4 regions of the Methylobacterium sp. Leaf94 genome follow, and region 1 is predicted to be linked to each of the others. Evidence: riboswitches for the same ligand, from Rfam matches in the RefSeq annotation. Region 1 holds a riboswitch; each other region holds the start of a gene.
What was found. Region 1 has a riboswitch for cobalamin ahead of ASG63_RS09150 (CbtB domain-containing protein). Riboswitches for the same ligand answer to the same signal wherever they lie in the genome.
Positions count from the first base shown of each region.

Region 1 (4,027 bases):
GGCGAAGTGATGCTTCACGACCGCCATCTCGGTGACGAGGTCGGCGGCCTCGATCAGGGCCGGCTTGGCGTTGCGGCCGGTGACCACGACGTGGAGGTCCGGTCGGCGCGCCCGGAAGGCCGCCACCACGGCCTCGAGATCCAAGTAGTCGTAGCGCAGGGCGATGTTGAGCTCGTCCAGCACCACGAGGCGGATCGTCGGATCGGCCATAAGGTCAAGGGCCTTGGCCCAGGCGTGCTCGGCGGCGGCGATGTCGCGAGCCTTGTCCTGGGTTTCCCAGGTGAAGCCCTCGCCGAGGGTGTGCCAGTCGATCCGGTCGCCGAAGGCCGTGAGGGCGTGCTTCTCGCCGGTGTCCCAGGCGCCCTTGATGAACTGCACCACGCCGACGCGCCAGCCGTGGCCCAGCGCCCGCAGGATCAGCCCGAGGGCCGCCGTGGTCTTGCCCTTCCCGGGCCCGGTGTTGACGATGAGGAGCCCCTTCTCGATCGTCTTCTCCGCCACCTCGGCATCCTGGACGGCCTTGCGCTTCTCCATCTTTTCGCGATGGCGGTCGGCGTCGGTCATGGGGTGGCTCCGGGTTGGGGTTTCACGACCAGGGGCAGGCCCGCCACCGTGAGGACGACGCGGTCCGCCTGGGCCGCGAGGCGCTGGTGCAGGCGCCCCGCCGCATCGCGGAAACGGCGGGCCAGCGCGTTGTCCGGCACGATCCCGAGGCCGACCTCGTTGCCCACCAGGACCACCGGGCCGGGGGCCGCCGTGCAGGCCGCGAGCAGCGCGGCGGTGGCGGCGTCCACGTCGGCCTCCGCCAGGATCAGGTTGGTGAGCCAGAGGGTGAGGCAATCGACCAGCACCGGCCCGGTCGCGGCGGCGACCGCCTCGGGCAGGGCGAGCGGCACGTCCTGCGTGATCCAGCCGTCCGGGCGGCGGGCGCGGTGGAGCGCGATGCGCTCGCGCATCTCGTCGTCCCAGGCCTGGGCGGTGGCGAGGTAGAGCCAGGGCCGAGGCTGCGCCTCGATCAGCCCCTCGGCATGGGCGCTCTTGCCGGAGCGCGCGCCGCCGAGCACGAGGGTCAGTCTGGGTGGAGGATGCGGCATGCGGCCTGCTGTGCCCGAAATCGAGGTCCCGGGTCAAAGGCGGGAATCCGATCCGGGCCGCGTTGTCAGCGGATCGGCAACCGCGTAGAAGCGTGGATCGGACGGTGCCCCGGCGACGGGGTGAAAAGGGAATGCGGTGAGGGGGCGACCTCGAAACCGCAGCTGCCCCCGCAACTGTGAGCGGAGACGGGACTGCCATCAGCCACTGGAGCGATCCGGGAAGGCGGCAGGACCAGCGACCCGCGAGCCAGGAGACCTGCCGTCCTCCCGCTCGATGCTTGACGGCCGCCGGCGGGGCGGCCAGGAGATGAACCCGATGTCGACCAACACCCTCGTCCTGACCGGCACCCGCACCAACGAGCGCCTCGGCGCCGTGCTCGTGGCCGCCTTCCTCGGCCTCGGCCTCGTGTTCATGGCGGGCTTCGCCCCCGCCATGGCGCTGCACAACGCGGCGCACGACTTCCGCCACAGCCAGAACTTCCCCTGCCACTGAGCGTCTCCGCTTAAGGCAGACAATCCCATGATCATCCGGCTCGTGTCGGCGGCCCTGGTCGCCGGCTTCCTCGCGGCCGTCGTCGCGACGGGCCTGCAGCTCGCGCTCACCTCGCCGCTCATCATCGCGGCCGAGCGCTACGAGACGCAGGCCTCCGCCGCCCCCGTTCGGCCGACCCCCGCCTCGCTGATCGTCCGCGTCCATGGCGGTCACGATCACGGCACCAAGGATCCCTCGGTGGCGGGCGGCGAGGTCGCGCCCGACTGGCAGCCCGGCCCCGGCCTGCCGCGCATGGCCTTCACCGCGCTCGCCACCCTGGTGGGCGGCGTCGGCTACGCGTTCCTGCTCGGTGCCGTGCTCCTGGCCTGCAACCGCGAGCCCAGCCCCGAGACCGGCCTGCGCTTCGCCATCGGCGGCTTCCTCGCGGTGGCGCTGGCCCCCGCCCTCGGCCTCGCGCCGGAACTCCCCGGGATGGAGGCCGCGCCGCTGGCCGACCGCCAGTTCTGGTGGGTGATGACCGCCGCGGCCACCGCCATGGGGCTCTACCTCATCGCGATCCGGCGGGCGCCGATCACCATCGCGGGCGGCATTGTGCTCCTCGTCGCGCCCCATCTCGCGGGTGCGCCGGAGGCGAGCCACGCCGCCTCGAACCTGCCGGCCTCCTACGCCGCGCAGTTCGCGGCGCGCTCGCTGGGCATCGCCTTCGTGTTCTGGGCGGTGATCGGGTTGGCCTATGGCTGGGCCTGGGGGCTGTTCGGCAAGACCCGGCCGACCCACGCGCGGCCGACCCATGCCTGACCACATGCCCGACCCGCGGCCTGACACGGACCACGCCGCCGTCACCCTCTACGTCTGCGCCACCTGCCGGACGGCCGGCGACGCCTCGGAGCCGCGGGCGGGCGCCCGCCTGCTCGCCGCGCTTCAGGACGCCGTGAGCGCCGGCGGCCACCCGGGCATCACGGTCGAGAGCGTCGAATGCCTCTCGGTTTGCAAGCGCCCCTGCACGGTGGCGGTGGCCTCGCAAGGCCGCTGGACCTACGTCTACGGCGATCTCGACCCGGTCGCGTCGGCCGGCACCATCCTGGACGGCGTGGCGCTCTATGCCGAGACGCCGGACGGCATCGTGCCGTGGAAGGCCCGGCCGCAGGAATTCCGCAAGGGCGTCGTCGCCCGCCTTCCCCCATTCCCGCCGCCCGTCGCGGCGCCCCCCCTTCCGGACGCCGCCGAATGACCCTCGTCGCCAAGATCCCCTGCACCATCGTCACGGGCTTCCTCGGGGCCGGCAAGACCACCCTGGTGCGCCACCTCGTGGAGAACGCGAACGGCCGGCGCCTCGCCATCATCGTCAACGAGTTCGGCGACATCGGCTTCGACGGCTCGTTCCTGGCCGCCTGCGGCATCGAGGGCTGCGGCGACGAGGACATCGTCGAGCTCGCCAACGGCTGCATCTGCTGCACCGTGGCCGACGATTTCGTGCCGGCTCTGAACAAGCTCCTCGACCGGGCCGATCCGCCCGAGCACATCCTGATCGAGACCTCGGGCCTCGCCCTGCCCAAACCCCTGGTCCAGGCCTTCCAGTGGCCGGCGATCCGCTCGCGGGTGACGGTGGACGGCGTGGTCGCGGTCATCGACGGCCCGGCCGTGGCCGCCGGCTTCTTCGCCGACGATCCGGCGGCGCTCGCCGCCCAGCGCGCGGACGACGCCAGCGTCGACCACGACAATCCCCTCGAGGAGGTGTTCGAGGACCAGCTCCTCTGCGCCGACCTCGTGGTGATGAACAAGGCCGACCTCCTCGACGAGGCCGGGCGCGCCAAGGTCCGGGCCGAGGTCACCGAACACCTGCCCCGCGCGGTGAAGATGGTGGAGGCCGAGCACGGCCGCCTCGACCCGCGCGTGATCCTGGGGATCCAGGCGGCGGCCGAGGACGACCTCGACGCGCGTCCGTCCCACCACGGCGAGGGCGAGGACCACGACCACGACGACTTCGATTCGGTGGCGCTGCCGGTGGCGGCCACGGCCTCGGCCGAGGACCTGGCCATCCGCGTCGCCCGCGCCGCCGAGACGGAGGGCGTGCTGCGCATCAAGGGCTTCGCCGAGGTTACCGGCAAGCCGATGCGCCTCGTGGTCCAGGGCGTCGGTGCCCGCATCGCCCACCATTACGACCGCCCCTGGAAGTCCAGCGAGCCCCGCGACGGCCGCCTCGTGGTGATCGGCCTCAAGGGGTTCGACCAGGCCGCCGTCGCCGCCGCCTTGGCGGGATAAGCGCCCGCCATGCACCTGATCCGCATCGATACGGTCTCCCTCGACGAGGGCGAAGCCGCGATCGATCTCGGTCAGGCGCCGGGGGACATCGTCTTCCTGTCCTTCACCGATTCGGATCTCTTCGGCATGGCTGGCGCCCACGCGGCGGTCTTCCCGCCGGGTTCGGCCGGAGGCCCGA
Region 1 covers NZ_LMRM01000012.1:155,551-159,577, reverse strand. The annotation lists gene cobO (cob(I)yrinic acid a,c-diamide adenosyltransferase) at 1-564, opposite strand, end outside; gene cobU (bifunctional adenosylcobinamide kinase/adenosylcobinamide-phosphate guanylyltransferase) at 561-1,094, opposite strand; cobalamin riboswitch at 1,180-1,372, shown strand; gene ASG63_RS09150 (CbtB domain-containing protein) at 1,411-1,587, shown strand; gene ASG63_RS09145 (CbtA family protein) at 1,615-2,385, shown strand; gene ASG63_RS09140 (DUF1636 family protein) at 2,378-2,818, shown strand; gene cobW (cobalamin biosynthesis protein CobW) at 2,815-3,849, shown strand; gene cobN (cobaltochelatase subunit CobN) at 3,859-4,027, shown strand, end outside.

Region 2 (4,027 bases), on a different contig from region 1:
CGACGCGCTCCGGCACGTCGATGGGCTGGCGCCCGGCATAGGACACCACCGCCCCGCCGACCGCCTGGTCGAAGGTGTCGTACTGGGCGTGCAGCAGCGCCAGGTTGGCGTCGATGCGCCAGGCCTCGGAGAGGTGCAGGCTCAGGGCCGCCTCGACGCCGAGGGAGGATTGCTGCCCGACCTGGGTCGAGAGCGTCGGCTGGCCCGGCACCGCCGAGATCAGGTTGTCCTTGACGATGCGGTAGCCGGCCAGCGTCCACTCGGCCCGGCCGTCCCAGGCCACGCCCTTGGCGCCGACCTCCACCTGCTCGCCGGTGGAGAGCCGGAAGCTGGCGAGACTCTGCGACAGGGAGATCAGGCTGCCCACCGGATCGGTGGCGGTGGCGTACTGGGCATAGAGCGCCAGCAGCGGCGTCGGGTTGTAGACGGCGCCGAAGCGGTAGCTCAGCGCCCGGAAGTCGCGGTCGAAGGTGTTGCCGGTGACGAGGTCGGTCCGCTGCAGCACCGGCGCGTCGTAGCGCACGCCGGCCAGGAGCGAGACCTGGTCGGACAGGATCAGGCGGTTCTCGGCGAAGACCGAGGCCTGGCGCGTGCTGGTGGCGTAGGCGGGCCGGGCGCGGCCCTCGGCCGGGAACAGGCCCGGGTCGTAGGCGAAGGGATCGACGCTGGTGGTGGTGTCGAAATAGAAGTTGTTGGTGTGCCGGAAGGCGATGTGGTTCACGTCGAACCCGGCCAGGAATTCGTTGCGGAAGCCGAACAGGGTGCCGCGGAAGGTGGCGTCGAGGCGGTTCCCGATCTGCTCCTGCTGGTGGTAGATCTCGAGGTAGTCGGAGCGGTCGATCCGGCCTGTGCCGCGGTTGAAGGCGTATTGCTCCACGTCCCGCCACTGGCGCCGGCTCTGGAGCCGGTAGGCGGTGTTGCGGACCGTGACGTCGGCGCTCGGCGTCCACTCGGCGCGCAGTTGCGTCCAGTTGTCGGTCCAGAGGATCTGGGCGTCGCGGACGTTGTAGTTGTTGAACCGGAGGGCGTCGCGGATGCGCCCGTCGACGAGGGGCGTGCCCCAGTAGCGGGCCGGCTCCTGATAGCCGAAATCGTGGCTCAGGGTGACGGCGAGGTCCGGCGTCGCCTGCAGGGTCAGGGCGCCCGAGACCGCGAGGTTGCGGAAGCTCCCGTCCGGGGCGATCCAGCCCTCGGCCCGGTTGCCGCTGATGTTGAGGCGGTAGGCGAGCGCCTCCCCGATCGGGCCGCCGGAATCCAGGGCCAGACGCGCCAGACCGTCCGAGCCGACCGCCGCGCGGGCCTCGTTGAGGGGCGTGAAGACCGGCTTCTTGGTGACGACATTGATCACGCCGCCGATGGCGCCGTCGCCGTAGAGCACGGAGGCCGGCCCGCGCAGCACCTCGATGCGCTCGACGTTCCAGGTGTCGAACGGGAAGGTGACGGTGCCGGCGCCCACGAACAGGCGGGTGCCGTCGTAGAGCTGCTGGATCGAGTTCGGGCCGGAAAAGCCCCGGGCCGTGAAGGCGCCGTTGCCGTTGCCCGGCGCCGCCACCGTGGTGATGCCGGTGGCGTTCTGGGTGACGGCCTCCGCCACCGTGTTCTGGCCGCGCAGCCGCGTGGTCTCGCCCGCGATCACGTCGACGCTGGCGGGGGTCTCCAGGGCCGTCAGGCCGAGGCGGCTGGCGCTGCGGCCGGGGCTGCGCAGGTTGAGCCCCTCGGCGGGCGCCGGGCCGCCCCGCCCGGAGCCCGCGACCTCCAGGGTCTCCAGGGTGACGGCCGGCGGGACCTCCCGGGTCTCGGCCTCGGCGGAGATCGGCAGCAGGCCGCCGAGCAGGGCCGCCAGGGGCAGGACGTGTCGCGACGGCAAGGTCGGGCCTCGCCGCGACCCGCGCGCGTTCGCGGTTCGGGACGGGATGGGGGCGACGGGCATAGGGTAACGGGATGTGGGGCAACCGGACATGGGGCAACCGAACAAGGGCGCGGGCATCGGTCGGGGCCGACCTGCCGTCTCCGCTAGACTGAATGTTATAACATTACAATTGGCAAGCGGGGCCCGGGGCCGGCGTGTCCGCGGCGCAGCCGTCACCGGGCCGCGCGGGGCGGCCGGAGGGAGCATGCGGGAGCAAGACTTGCGGGCGAGGACGGGCATCGACGGGACGGCTGACGCGACGAGTCGCGCGGAGTGGCACGTCACCGCGAAGAGGTCGGTCCGTTCGCGGCAAGCGAACGCCCCGACACCCACCAGGACACCCCGCCCGATGCGTTTCGCGTGTGACCACGACTGACGGCAGGTCTCCTGGCTCGCGGGTCACCGCCCTCCCATCGTCTTCCCAGGCCCGGGTCCTGACGGACCGTTCACCCAGTGACGTGTTGATGAGGAGCTCGCCGCTTACAGTTGCGGGGGCAGCCGCGGCCTCGGACTCTCGCCCTCACCGCGTTCCCTTTTGATCCTCGTTAAAGAGGAACCGTCGCGGGTAAGCTAGGCCGTTTCCGGCGCCGCCGTCAAATCCCCCGGGGTTCGGCAGCCTGCCCGGCGAAGGGGGCGACCGGGGCGGCCTCACGCGGATCGGGGGACAAATCCCGCCGTGGAGCGTTGGCCCCGCAGGGAGAACCGGGCTGTGACGCTGTGACCGAGACTGAAGGAGCAGAGAGCACGATGTCCGAGGATGGGATCACGTTCGAGCGGATCCGCGAGCGCGCCCATGAGATCTGGGAGCGCAACCACCGCCCCGAGGGGTTCGAGGTCGAGTTCTGGCTGATGGCCGAGCGGGAGCTGCGGGCCGAGCGCGCCCGCAACGCCCCGAAGTCGGCCGCACCGGCGCAGGAGGACGCCGCCTGTCCCTGACGGCGCCGGGGACGGGCTCGGGGGCGGGTCGCCTCAGCCGCTCGCCGCCACCGCGTCGTGGTCCGCGAACAGGATCGCGTGGGTGAACGGGCCGTCGACGCGCATCAGGTCCCGGACGAGGGCCTAGGCGGGGACGTCGCGGACGGCCGCCCAGGCGCGGTAGCAATTCGGTGGGACCCGTCCCCGTCCGGTCTCCAGCTGCGAGAGGACAGTGTCGTATTCGGCCCCGACCACATTGGCGAGCGGGCGCCGGCATAGGCCGCGCGCCGCGCGCAGGGGCTTCAGGAAGCGACCGCCCTCCCGGCCCGGTTCCGACACCCCCGCCGAATCCGGGCGTTGGCGGTGAGCGGACACGTGGGACATCCCCCCTCGGACAGCATGGGGAGGGCGCAGGCCCGGCCGGCGCCGTCGCGACGCCGCGGGCGGGGGCGCCGTTCGACGCGCCAGATCCGGCGGCGCCGCCGGGCTAGTCGGAAACAGCCCGGACTGCGCCGTGATCCGTGGATCGGGACTTCCCGTTCGGGAACGCTCCGTTCCCGCGTCGCCTGCGCCCGCACCGGATGTGCCGCGCGCCATGAGGGCGCGGGCGACGCGGTCGGTGCTGAGCGACGGCTTAGGGCGCGATACGGCCCGTGCGGGCGACGGCGATCGCCTTCGGGTTCTTTATCGAGCGATTGCCGGAGAAAACCAACGATCCCGAACCGCGTGTCGACGGGCCCGCGATCCCGCCGCGGCGGGCCGCCTTCCGCCGCGCCGGGCACGGGGTCTCGACCCTCATGGTCCTGGGGCTGGGGTTCGGACTGGCTCTAGCCTGGGTCGTCTTCCTCTGTTGGGTCGCTCACGGAGTGCTAAGGTTGATAATGGACTAACGACCGCAGTGCAGCTGAAATTGTGCAAAGCACAAAAGTGCTGTTTATTTCCGCTTGTGTCCTCTCAATACCTAGGTAGTCTGGCTTCCGGTGTCGTTGGTGCGCAAATGCTTCTGATCTGTTTTGCCTCGCTTGGAGCTGCCGCAAGCCAGGCCGTGCGCCTGCCGGGTCTTCTGGTGATCGTATCGCTGCTGGCGGTGGCGATCGGCATCGAGGGGGCCCTGGAGCAGCGTGCCCTCGCGATCGTCCTGACCGATGCGGTCTGGATGCTCGTGGCGGTGGAGGCGTCCTATGTCGCGGCTTCGCTGCTCTG
Region 2 covers NZ_LMRM01000009.1:8,406-12,432, reverse strand. The annotation lists gene ASG63_RS06910 (TonB-dependent siderophore receptor) at 1-1,930, opposite strand, end outside; cobalamin riboswitch at 2,270-2,485, opposite strand; gene ASG63_RS06905 (DUF2934 domain-containing protein) at 2,657-2,845, shown strand; gene ASG63_RS06890 (hypothetical protein) at 3,891-4,027, shown strand, end outside.
Region 2: another riboswitch for cobalamin. It lies ahead of ASG63_RS06910 (TonB-dependent siderophore receptor); the one in region 1 lies ahead of ASG63_RS09150 (CbtB domain-containing protein).

Region 3 (4,027 bases), on a different contig from region 1:
CGTCGTGGCGCTGCCGGACGAGCGCCTGGGACTTGCGACCACGCGCGGGGCCATCGCCCTGACCCCGAGCTCCGACCTGCGGCCCGTCGCCTACGAGACGGCCGTTTCGTCCGGCTGGAACCACGCCATCGCGCTTTGCTTGCCGGAGGCGACCTGCGCGATGAACCGCAGGACCGTGGTGACGGAGCTCGGGCCCGACCGAAACGCCGCCCGGGTCGAGGATCGCGACGGCATCCTGTTCGACCTCGGCCTCGGCCTTCTCGCCGTGGATGCCTGCGTGCGGGTACGCGATCCGGAGGCCGTCGAGCGGCTGCGGGCCGGCGTCGGCATGCCGCTATTCGACCACGCAAACCCCATCGGGCCGCATCTCGTCGCCATGAGCCCGCACCGGGTATTCCTGGCGCGGGCCGGGCGCGTCGAGGTCTATGCCCCGATCCCCGGGGCTGGCGGTACCAGTCCTGAAGGTCCGCACACGCACGTACTGCCGAAGCTCCTGCGCAGCGGTCGGACCCATGCCGCCACGACGCCGATCCCGGCGGGCTGGGTCCCCTGCGGAGGCCTGCACCCGGCCCACCCCTACAAGGACATGATGGGCGACCGCATCACCTTCGATACCGGCCGCTACGAAGCGTTCCAGGCGATGCTCGACCATTGGGGTGATCCGGAACTCGTGGCCATCAAGCGCGGCGGGCCCGAGGCGCCCGGCGGCACGGTGTCGACCCGCCACGCCCAGGGCGCACGCCGGGTCGCCGAGGCCCAGGCACGTTACCTGCGGGGCGAGATCATCGAGGCCACGGCAGGCGACGACGAGGATGCAGAGGCGGCGGCCTGACCGTGACCCGGACGGTGCCCGGCAGGAATCGGTGGGGTACGCCCCAGAGGGTAATCGGCCTAATCGGCTGCCCGGGCGCGGGGAAGACGACCTACGCCCGCCGCTTCGATCCGCTCGACGGCTGGGTCCACCTCACCCTCGACGACTTCCGTCAGACCCTCTGGCCGCCGCACCGGCAGGTCTACTGGGAACTCAGGCAGGGCTCACATGACGATGCGGCCCGGGACCTCCTGCACCGGGTCAAGGAAGCGGCCCTGGATGCCGCCCTGACGAGCGGCTTCAGCGTGGTGATGGCGGACACACATCTCATCAGACCCGTGTTCGAGCGCGAGCTTGGGATCGTCGCCCGACACGGGCTCACCGTGGAGTGGAAAGTGTTCGACGTGCCGTGGGAGGTTCTGAAAGTCCGCAACGCGGAGCGTGGTCGGGTGGACCCGTCGCATCGCCAGCCGGATGAGGTCCTCCGGTTCACCTACGAGGTTTTCCAATCCCCGGACGCTTGGTGGCGTAGCTTGTCGCCGCAGCAGGTCGAGGTCCTGACCTGACGGACGCAGCGAGCGATCCGTGTTCCCAAGTGTTGCCGGCAGGGCATAACCCCTCGTGCATTGCACTTGGTCCGTTGACGGGCATGGGCGTCGGCATGGTACCTCGGCTGTGACGGTTCCTCCCCGGAGGATCAAAAGGGAACGCGGTGCGGGGGTAGCCCCAACGCCGCGGCTGCCCCCGCAACTGTAAGCGGCGAGCCCTTCGCCACCGACGTCACTGAGCGGCCTCGCTCGGGAAGACGGTGAAGGGCGATGACCCGCGAGCCAGGAGACCTGCCGTCAGTCGTGGTCACACGCGAGACACGCTGGGCGGGGTGCCCCGGCGGGTGCGGAAGCATGCGCGCTGCGCGTGGTTCGGCCTCGTTCGCGGTGACGTGCCACTGCCGTCGCCCGAGGCCCATCAACGTGTCCCGTTCACCGTCCATCCCGCTGATGTCCGTGCTGGCCCTGTCCTGCGCGATCCCCACCGCCGTCGCCGCCCAGGGGGCGCCCTCGGGCGAGACCGCCGTGGTGCTCGACGCGCTTTCGGTCGAGGGTACCCTTACCGCCATGCCGACCTACCGGGTGCCCGAGCTCTACAGCGGCTCCAAGACGGTGACGCCGCGCCGCGACCTGCCGCAGCAGGTCGACGTGGTGCCCCGGGAGGTCCTGGTCGACACCGCCGCGACCCGGGTCGAGCGCGCCCTCGACTACGTACCCGGGGTCGGCAAGCAGAACGACTTCGGCGCCCAGAACCTCGCCCTCTACTCCGTCCGCGGCTTCGCAACCCAGGATATCTTCCAGAATGGGTTCAACATCGCCCGCGGCTACAACGGCGCCCCCGACACCCAAAACGTCCAGTCCATCGAGGTCCTGAAGGGCCCGGCCGGCGCCCTCTATGGCCGCAGCGATCCGGGCGGGACCGTGAATATCCTCACCAAGCAGCCCGTAGCGCGACCCTTCGTCGAGATGGGCACTCTGTTCGGCAGCTTCGGCAACGCACGCACCACGGTCGATGCCGGCGGGGCGCTGAGCGAGGACGGCAGCGTCCTCTACCGCTTCAACGGCGCGCTCGCCCGCCAGGACAGCTTTCGAGATTTCGTCGACGGAGATCGGGTGCTGCTCGCGCCGGTGGTGAGCTGGCAGGTCACCCCCGACACCAAGATCACGTTCGAGGCGCAGTACCTGCGCAACCGCCAGACCTTCGACCGCGGTACGGTGGCGGTGAACAACCGCCTCGGCCTCGTCCCGCGCTCGCGCTTCTTCGGCGAGCCGGGCGACGATTCCGTATCCGAGAGCGCGCTGCTGCAGGTGCGGTTGGAGCACGCCTTCAACACCGACTGGCATTTGCGCGTCGCCACCCACCTTAACACCGGAAGCCTCACCGGCCTGCAGACCGGCACGACCGGGATCCTCGACGACGGCCGCACGCTGCTGCGCGAGTTCCGCCAGCACGACTTCACCTGGGGCGTCGCCATCGGGCAAGCCGAACTCGTCGGGCGCTTCGAGACCGGGCCCATCGCCCACACCTTGCTGCTCGGCCTGGAGCACGAGCGCTACAACAGCACCGAGAACCTCCTGCGCTCGACCCCGCGCCTCGACCCCTTCGCCATCGACCTGTTCAACCCGGTCTACGGGCAGGCCAAGCCCCCGTTCACGCGCCGCTACAGCGCAAGCGAGAACGTCGGCAACACGGCGGTCTACCTCCAGGACCAGATCGCCCTGAGCCCGGAATGGAAGCTGCTGCTGGGCAACCGCACCGACTTCTACAACCAGACCTTCCGCGACAAGGTCGCGAACGAACGGACCGAACAGGACCGTACCGGCTTCTCGCCGCGGGCCGGGCTCGTCTACCAGCCGCTGTCGTTCCTGGCGCTCTACGGCAACGTCGCCGCCTCGTTCCGCCCCAACACCGGCTTCGACAGCGCCTCCCGGCCCTTCGCGCCCGAGACCGGGTTCGCGTACGAGGTCGGGGCCAAGCTCGACCTGTTCGACGGCCTCAGCGTGACGGCCGCCGCCTTCCACATCGAGAAGGAGAACGTGCTCACCACCGATCCGGCGGACTTCTTCTTCCAGATCGCCGCCGGGGCCGTACGCAGCCAGGGCTTTGACGTCAGCCTCGTCGGGCAGGTCACCCCGGAGTTCCGGGTGATCGGCGGCTATGCCTTCATCGACGCGGCCGTCACCCGCGACGAGGTGCTGCGTCCCGGGTCACCCCTCCTCAACATCCCGCGCCATAGCGGCTCGCTGCTCGGCATCTACGAGGTCCAGGCCGGCGACTGGAAGGGTTTTGGGATCGGCGGCGGGTTCCGGGCCGTCGGTTCGCGCCTCGGCGACAGCGGGGTCGAGAGCTTCCGGCTGCCCGGCTACGTCCTGACGGACGCGCTGGCCTACTACCGCTATGAGAACCTGCGCTTTGGGCTCAACGTCGACAACATATTCGACGAGACCTACTACGAGCGCTCCTACAACACCTTCTGGGTCGGCGTCGGCGAGCCGCGGCGGGTCACCGTCAGCATGACGGCACGGTTCTGATGGGCGAGCGTCCGGAGCCATTCGAGGCGTCCGCCGGCATGTCGGCCCTGTCCGGCCGCATCGCGTCAATCGATGCCCTGCGCGGACTGGTGATGGTGCTGATGCTGCTCGATCATCTGCGCGAGACCTGGTTCCT
Region 3 covers NZ_LMRM01000008.1:150,761-154,787, reverse strand. The annotation lists gene ASG63_RS06835 (DUF6925 family protein) at 1-832, shown strand, start outside; gene ASG63_RS06830 (AAA family ATPase) at 847-1,377, shown strand; cobalamin riboswitch at 1,474-1,672, shown strand; gene ASG63_RS06825 (TonB-dependent siderophore receptor) at 1,783-3,891, shown strand; gene ASG63_RS06820 (DUF1624 domain-containing protein) at 3,891-4,027, shown strand, end outside.
Region 3: another riboswitch for cobalamin. It lies ahead of ASG63_RS06825 (TonB-dependent siderophore receptor); the one in region 1 lies ahead of ASG63_RS09150 (CbtB domain-containing protein).

Region 4 (4,027 bases), on a different contig from region 1:
CCGCCCGTTGACCAGCGCCGTCGGGCGCGAGCGCACCGAATTGTCCTCGATCAGCGGCCGCGGCCCGAAGTAGCGCAGGCGCATCGCTCCGAACCAGCCCGGCCCCTCGCCGAAGGTGAACCCGGCCGAGGCGATGGTGGTGGGCGCCTCCGGGACTCGGTTGCCGACGGGGTCGCGGTCCGCGAAGCGGGCATTCGTCACCGTCAGGTCCCCCTCCAGGGAGAGCCAGGGCGTCACCGCGTAGCGGTTGGTCCATTCGACGCCGAAGCGGCGGGTGGGACGGCTCGGCTCGGTGGTGCCGCTGTCGCCCTGGAACAGGTTCTCGGAGGCGAAGTCGAGCTGGAACAGCGTCACCGCCGTCTCCAGCCCGGCGAGGCTGCGGTTGCGCAGGCCGATCTCCGAGCCCGTCGAGGGCACGAGGAAGGGCGAGCGGCTGATGTTGAAGAGCGGGCTCGCCGGATCCACCGTGGCGGTGACGCCGCGGGCATCGTTCGAGTGGAAGCCGCCCCCGTAGTTCACGAACACCTCGGTGTCGAACCAGGGTCCCAGCACGAGGCCGAGCTTCGGGTTGACGATCCCGTCCCGGGCCGTGCCGGAATTGGCCGGCGTGTCCGAGCGGACATCGGCGGAGAACCCGTCGGCGCGCACGCCGACGCTGGTGCGCAGCCAGTCGGTCCAGCGCATCCGGCTCTCGACGTAGAGGGCCGCGCTCGCCTCCAGCACCCGGTCATCGAGCACGGTCGAGCGGGTTTGCCGCGCCGTGGTGTTGAACAGGCCGACCCGGATGGCGTCGGTGCGGGTCTGGAGGCCGATCTCGTTCTCCACGGCCAAGCCGAACAGGGTGCCCTCGACGGTGTGGCTGACCTCGCCGCCGCCGAGCACCCGGCTGTCGCGCTGGCGGAACTGGTCGCCGTTCACCGGATCGTTGAGGAAGTAGGTGAAGTCGTTGAACAGGTTCATGCCGTAGCGGATGACGTAGCCGCTCGCCCGGGTGATGCCGGCGTCGCTCGTCCGGCTCCAGCGGCCTGAGAGGGAGAAGCGGCCGGTGTCGCCACCGTCCGTGGGATTCAGGGAGCCGAAGCGGCCGATGATCCCCTCCGCCACGGCGCGCTCCGGGATCTGGTTGGTGGCGTTCCACTTGGCCCAGTAGGCCATGCCCGTCAGCGCGAAGCCGTCGAGGGCCGTGCCCTGGCTGTAGCGGACGACGGCGTTCAGCTTGGCGAGGCGGTCGGGCACGTCCCAGGGGCCGTCATAGGTCTGGGCCTCGCCGGCCACGAGCAGGTGGCCTTCGCCGAGGGGCGCGGAGGCGATGCTGAGGGCGCGCTTGTAGCCGAAGCTGCCGAGCGACGTCAGCGCGAGGTTGCGCGCGACCGTGTCGAGATAGTCGATCCGCACCGAGCCGGCAGAGGCGAAGTCGCCGTCGCGGACGAAGTAGGGTCCCTTGTGGAATTCGACCGCGCCGACGAGTTCCGGGATCAGGAAATTCAGGTCGGCATAGCCCTGGCCGTGGGCGTGGGTGCGCATGTTCACCGGCATGCCGTCCACGTGAAGCGCGATGTCGGTGCCGTGGTCGAGGTTGAACCCGCGCAGGAAGAACTGGTTGGCCTTCCCCTCCCCGGAATGCTGGGTGACGATGAGGCCGGGCACGCTCTCGAGCGCCTCGCCGGGCCGGGTGATCGGCCGGCCGTTGAGTGCCGCCCCCGAGATCACGCCGGCGCTCGCCGCATCGACGCTGCGGAGGCCGCCGCCGATGCCGGTGACGCCGCCGACGAATCCCGCATGGGCGGCCGGCCCGCGGCCACCGCTGGCCGGGGCCTCGGCGGTCACGGACAATTCGGCGAGGTCCGCCTGCGCAGTCTCGGCGAACGCGTCCGGAATCCCGGCGCCGTAGGGCAGGAAACCGGCGCAGGCGCCGAGGAGCCAGGATCGGGCGGTGGGCCGTGAACGGGGAAACGAGCGAAAACGGGAGGACGACATGGGACCTCGGGCGACGTCTGTGGCACGTCACCGCGAACGAGGCCGGCCCGGATGCCGCACGGCATCCGCCCCGACACCCACCAGGACACCCCGCCCGATGCGTTTCGCGTGTGACCACGACTGACGGCAGGTCTCCTGGCTCGCGGGTCACCGCCCTCTCATCGTCTTCCCAGATGTCGAGACACCCAGTGACGTGCTGATGAGGAACTCGCCGCTTACAGTTGCGGGGGCAGCCGCGGCGTTGGAGCAAAACTCCTCACCGCGTTCCCTTTTGATCCTCCGGGGAGGAACCGTCCGACGCCAGGAAGCCCGACACGCGGTGACGGCGTCAATGGCCGCGCGGGGTTTTCGGGCCGGTGTGCCCGGCAGGCGACAGGCGTCGGGCGTCAGGGTCGGTCATCCGGTTTCCGCGCCGGCGCGCGCCGGTGGCCCGTGCCGGCCAGGACCGCGCCACCGGCCGCGAGGCCGAGGAGGATCCATTTCAGGGGAAGGCGCTCCGCGCCCTCGCTGCGCTGGGGCGCGGTCACCATGTGGCCCGGCGGAAGCTCCACGCCGGGCTTGCCGTAGGCCTGCGCGTCGGCGATCTGCTCGGCCGACACGGCCCATTCGGCGCCCACCTGCCGGTCATGCGCCATCACCGCGAGGCCGACCGCGAGGCCGACGGCCGCCGCCGCGAAGATCCTCACCGGCGTCCGCATCTCCCACGCTCCCGTCTTCCCCGCTTTCCAGCGGCCGATCCGGCCCGAGGGTTAGGCGATCGACCCGCCCTCCGCCAGGGACCGGGGCCGAAGAGGAGGGTCCCGATTTTCCGCATTGCGGCCTGGAACGGTTTTAACCCGGTCTTCATCGGCTCTGCAAAAAACGCATGGGACCCCTAACGGCATGACTGGCCTGCGTTTTCGCGCGATTGAGCGCGCGCTGTGCATCGCGATATCGCTGGGGCGAGACTGCTCCGCTTCGCGGCCGATCGTCGGCCATGCGAGCCCTGCCCCTCAGGACCCCGTCATGGATCATCCGGTCGCGACCCCGAAGCGCTCCTCCGCGGCTGGCGGCTGGGGGGCCCTGAAAAGTTGCGGCAAGCACCTGCTGGGAAGCCGAGCGCCCCTGTCGGGTGCGCGCGCCATGCTGAAGGCCAACCAGCCCGACGGCTTCGACTGCCCCGGCTGCGCCTGGGGCGATCCGGCGCACGGGTCCTCGTTCGAGTTCTGCGAGAACGGCGTGAAGGCGGTGTCCTGGGAGGCCACCGACAAGCGCACGCCGCCGAAGTTCTTCGCCAAGCACACCGTGAGCGCGCTGCGCGGCTGGACCGACTACGCCCTGGAGGGCGAGGGCCGCCTGACGCATCCGATGCGCTACGACGCGGCCAGCGACCGCTACGTCGCCACGACCTGGGACGCCGCCTTCGCGGAAATCGGCGCCACCCTGCGCGGGCTCGACCACCCGGACCAGGCCGAGTTCTACACCTCGGGCCGCGCCTCGAACGAAGCCGCCTACGTCTACCAGCTCTTCGCCCGGCACTACGGCACCAACAACTTCCCCGACTGCTCCAACATGTGCCACGAGGCCAGCGGCATCGCCCTCCAGGCGGCCATCGGCGTCGGCAAAGGCACCGTGCTGCTGGAGGATTTCGAGAAAGCCGACGCGATCTTCGTCGTCGGGCAGAACCCCGGCACCAACCATCCGCGCATGCTCGGCGACCTGCGGCGGGCGGCCCAGCGCGGCGCGAAGGTCGTGGTGTTCAATCCCGTGCGTGAGCGCGGGCTGGAGCGCTTCGCCGACCCGCAGAACACCGTGGAGATGCTGCGCGGCGCCAGCGCGCCGGTGGCGAGCCACTACTACCAGCCACGCCTCGGCGGCGACATGGCGGCGTTCCGGGGCATCGCCAAGGCGGTGTTCGCGGCCGACGATGCGGCCCTGGCCGTCGGCCAGCCGTCGCTGCTCGACCGGACCTTCCTGCGCAACCACACCGCGGACTACGAGGCCTACCGGGCCACCGTGGACGCCACCCCCTGGGAATCCATCGAGGACCAGTCCGGCCTGGCCCGGGCCG
Region 4 covers NZ_LMRM01000002.1:37,164-41,190, reverse strand. The annotation lists gene ASG63_RS01965 (TonB-dependent receptor) at 1-1,977, opposite strand, end outside; cobalamin riboswitch at 2,086-2,287, opposite strand; gene ASG63_RS01960 (hypothetical protein) at 2,364-2,675, opposite strand; gene ASG63_RS01955 (FdhF/YdeP family oxidoreductase) at 2,983-4,027, shown strand, end outside.
Region 4: another riboswitch for cobalamin. It lies ahead of ASG63_RS01965 (TonB-dependent receptor); the one in region 1 lies ahead of ASG63_RS09150 (CbtB domain-containing protein).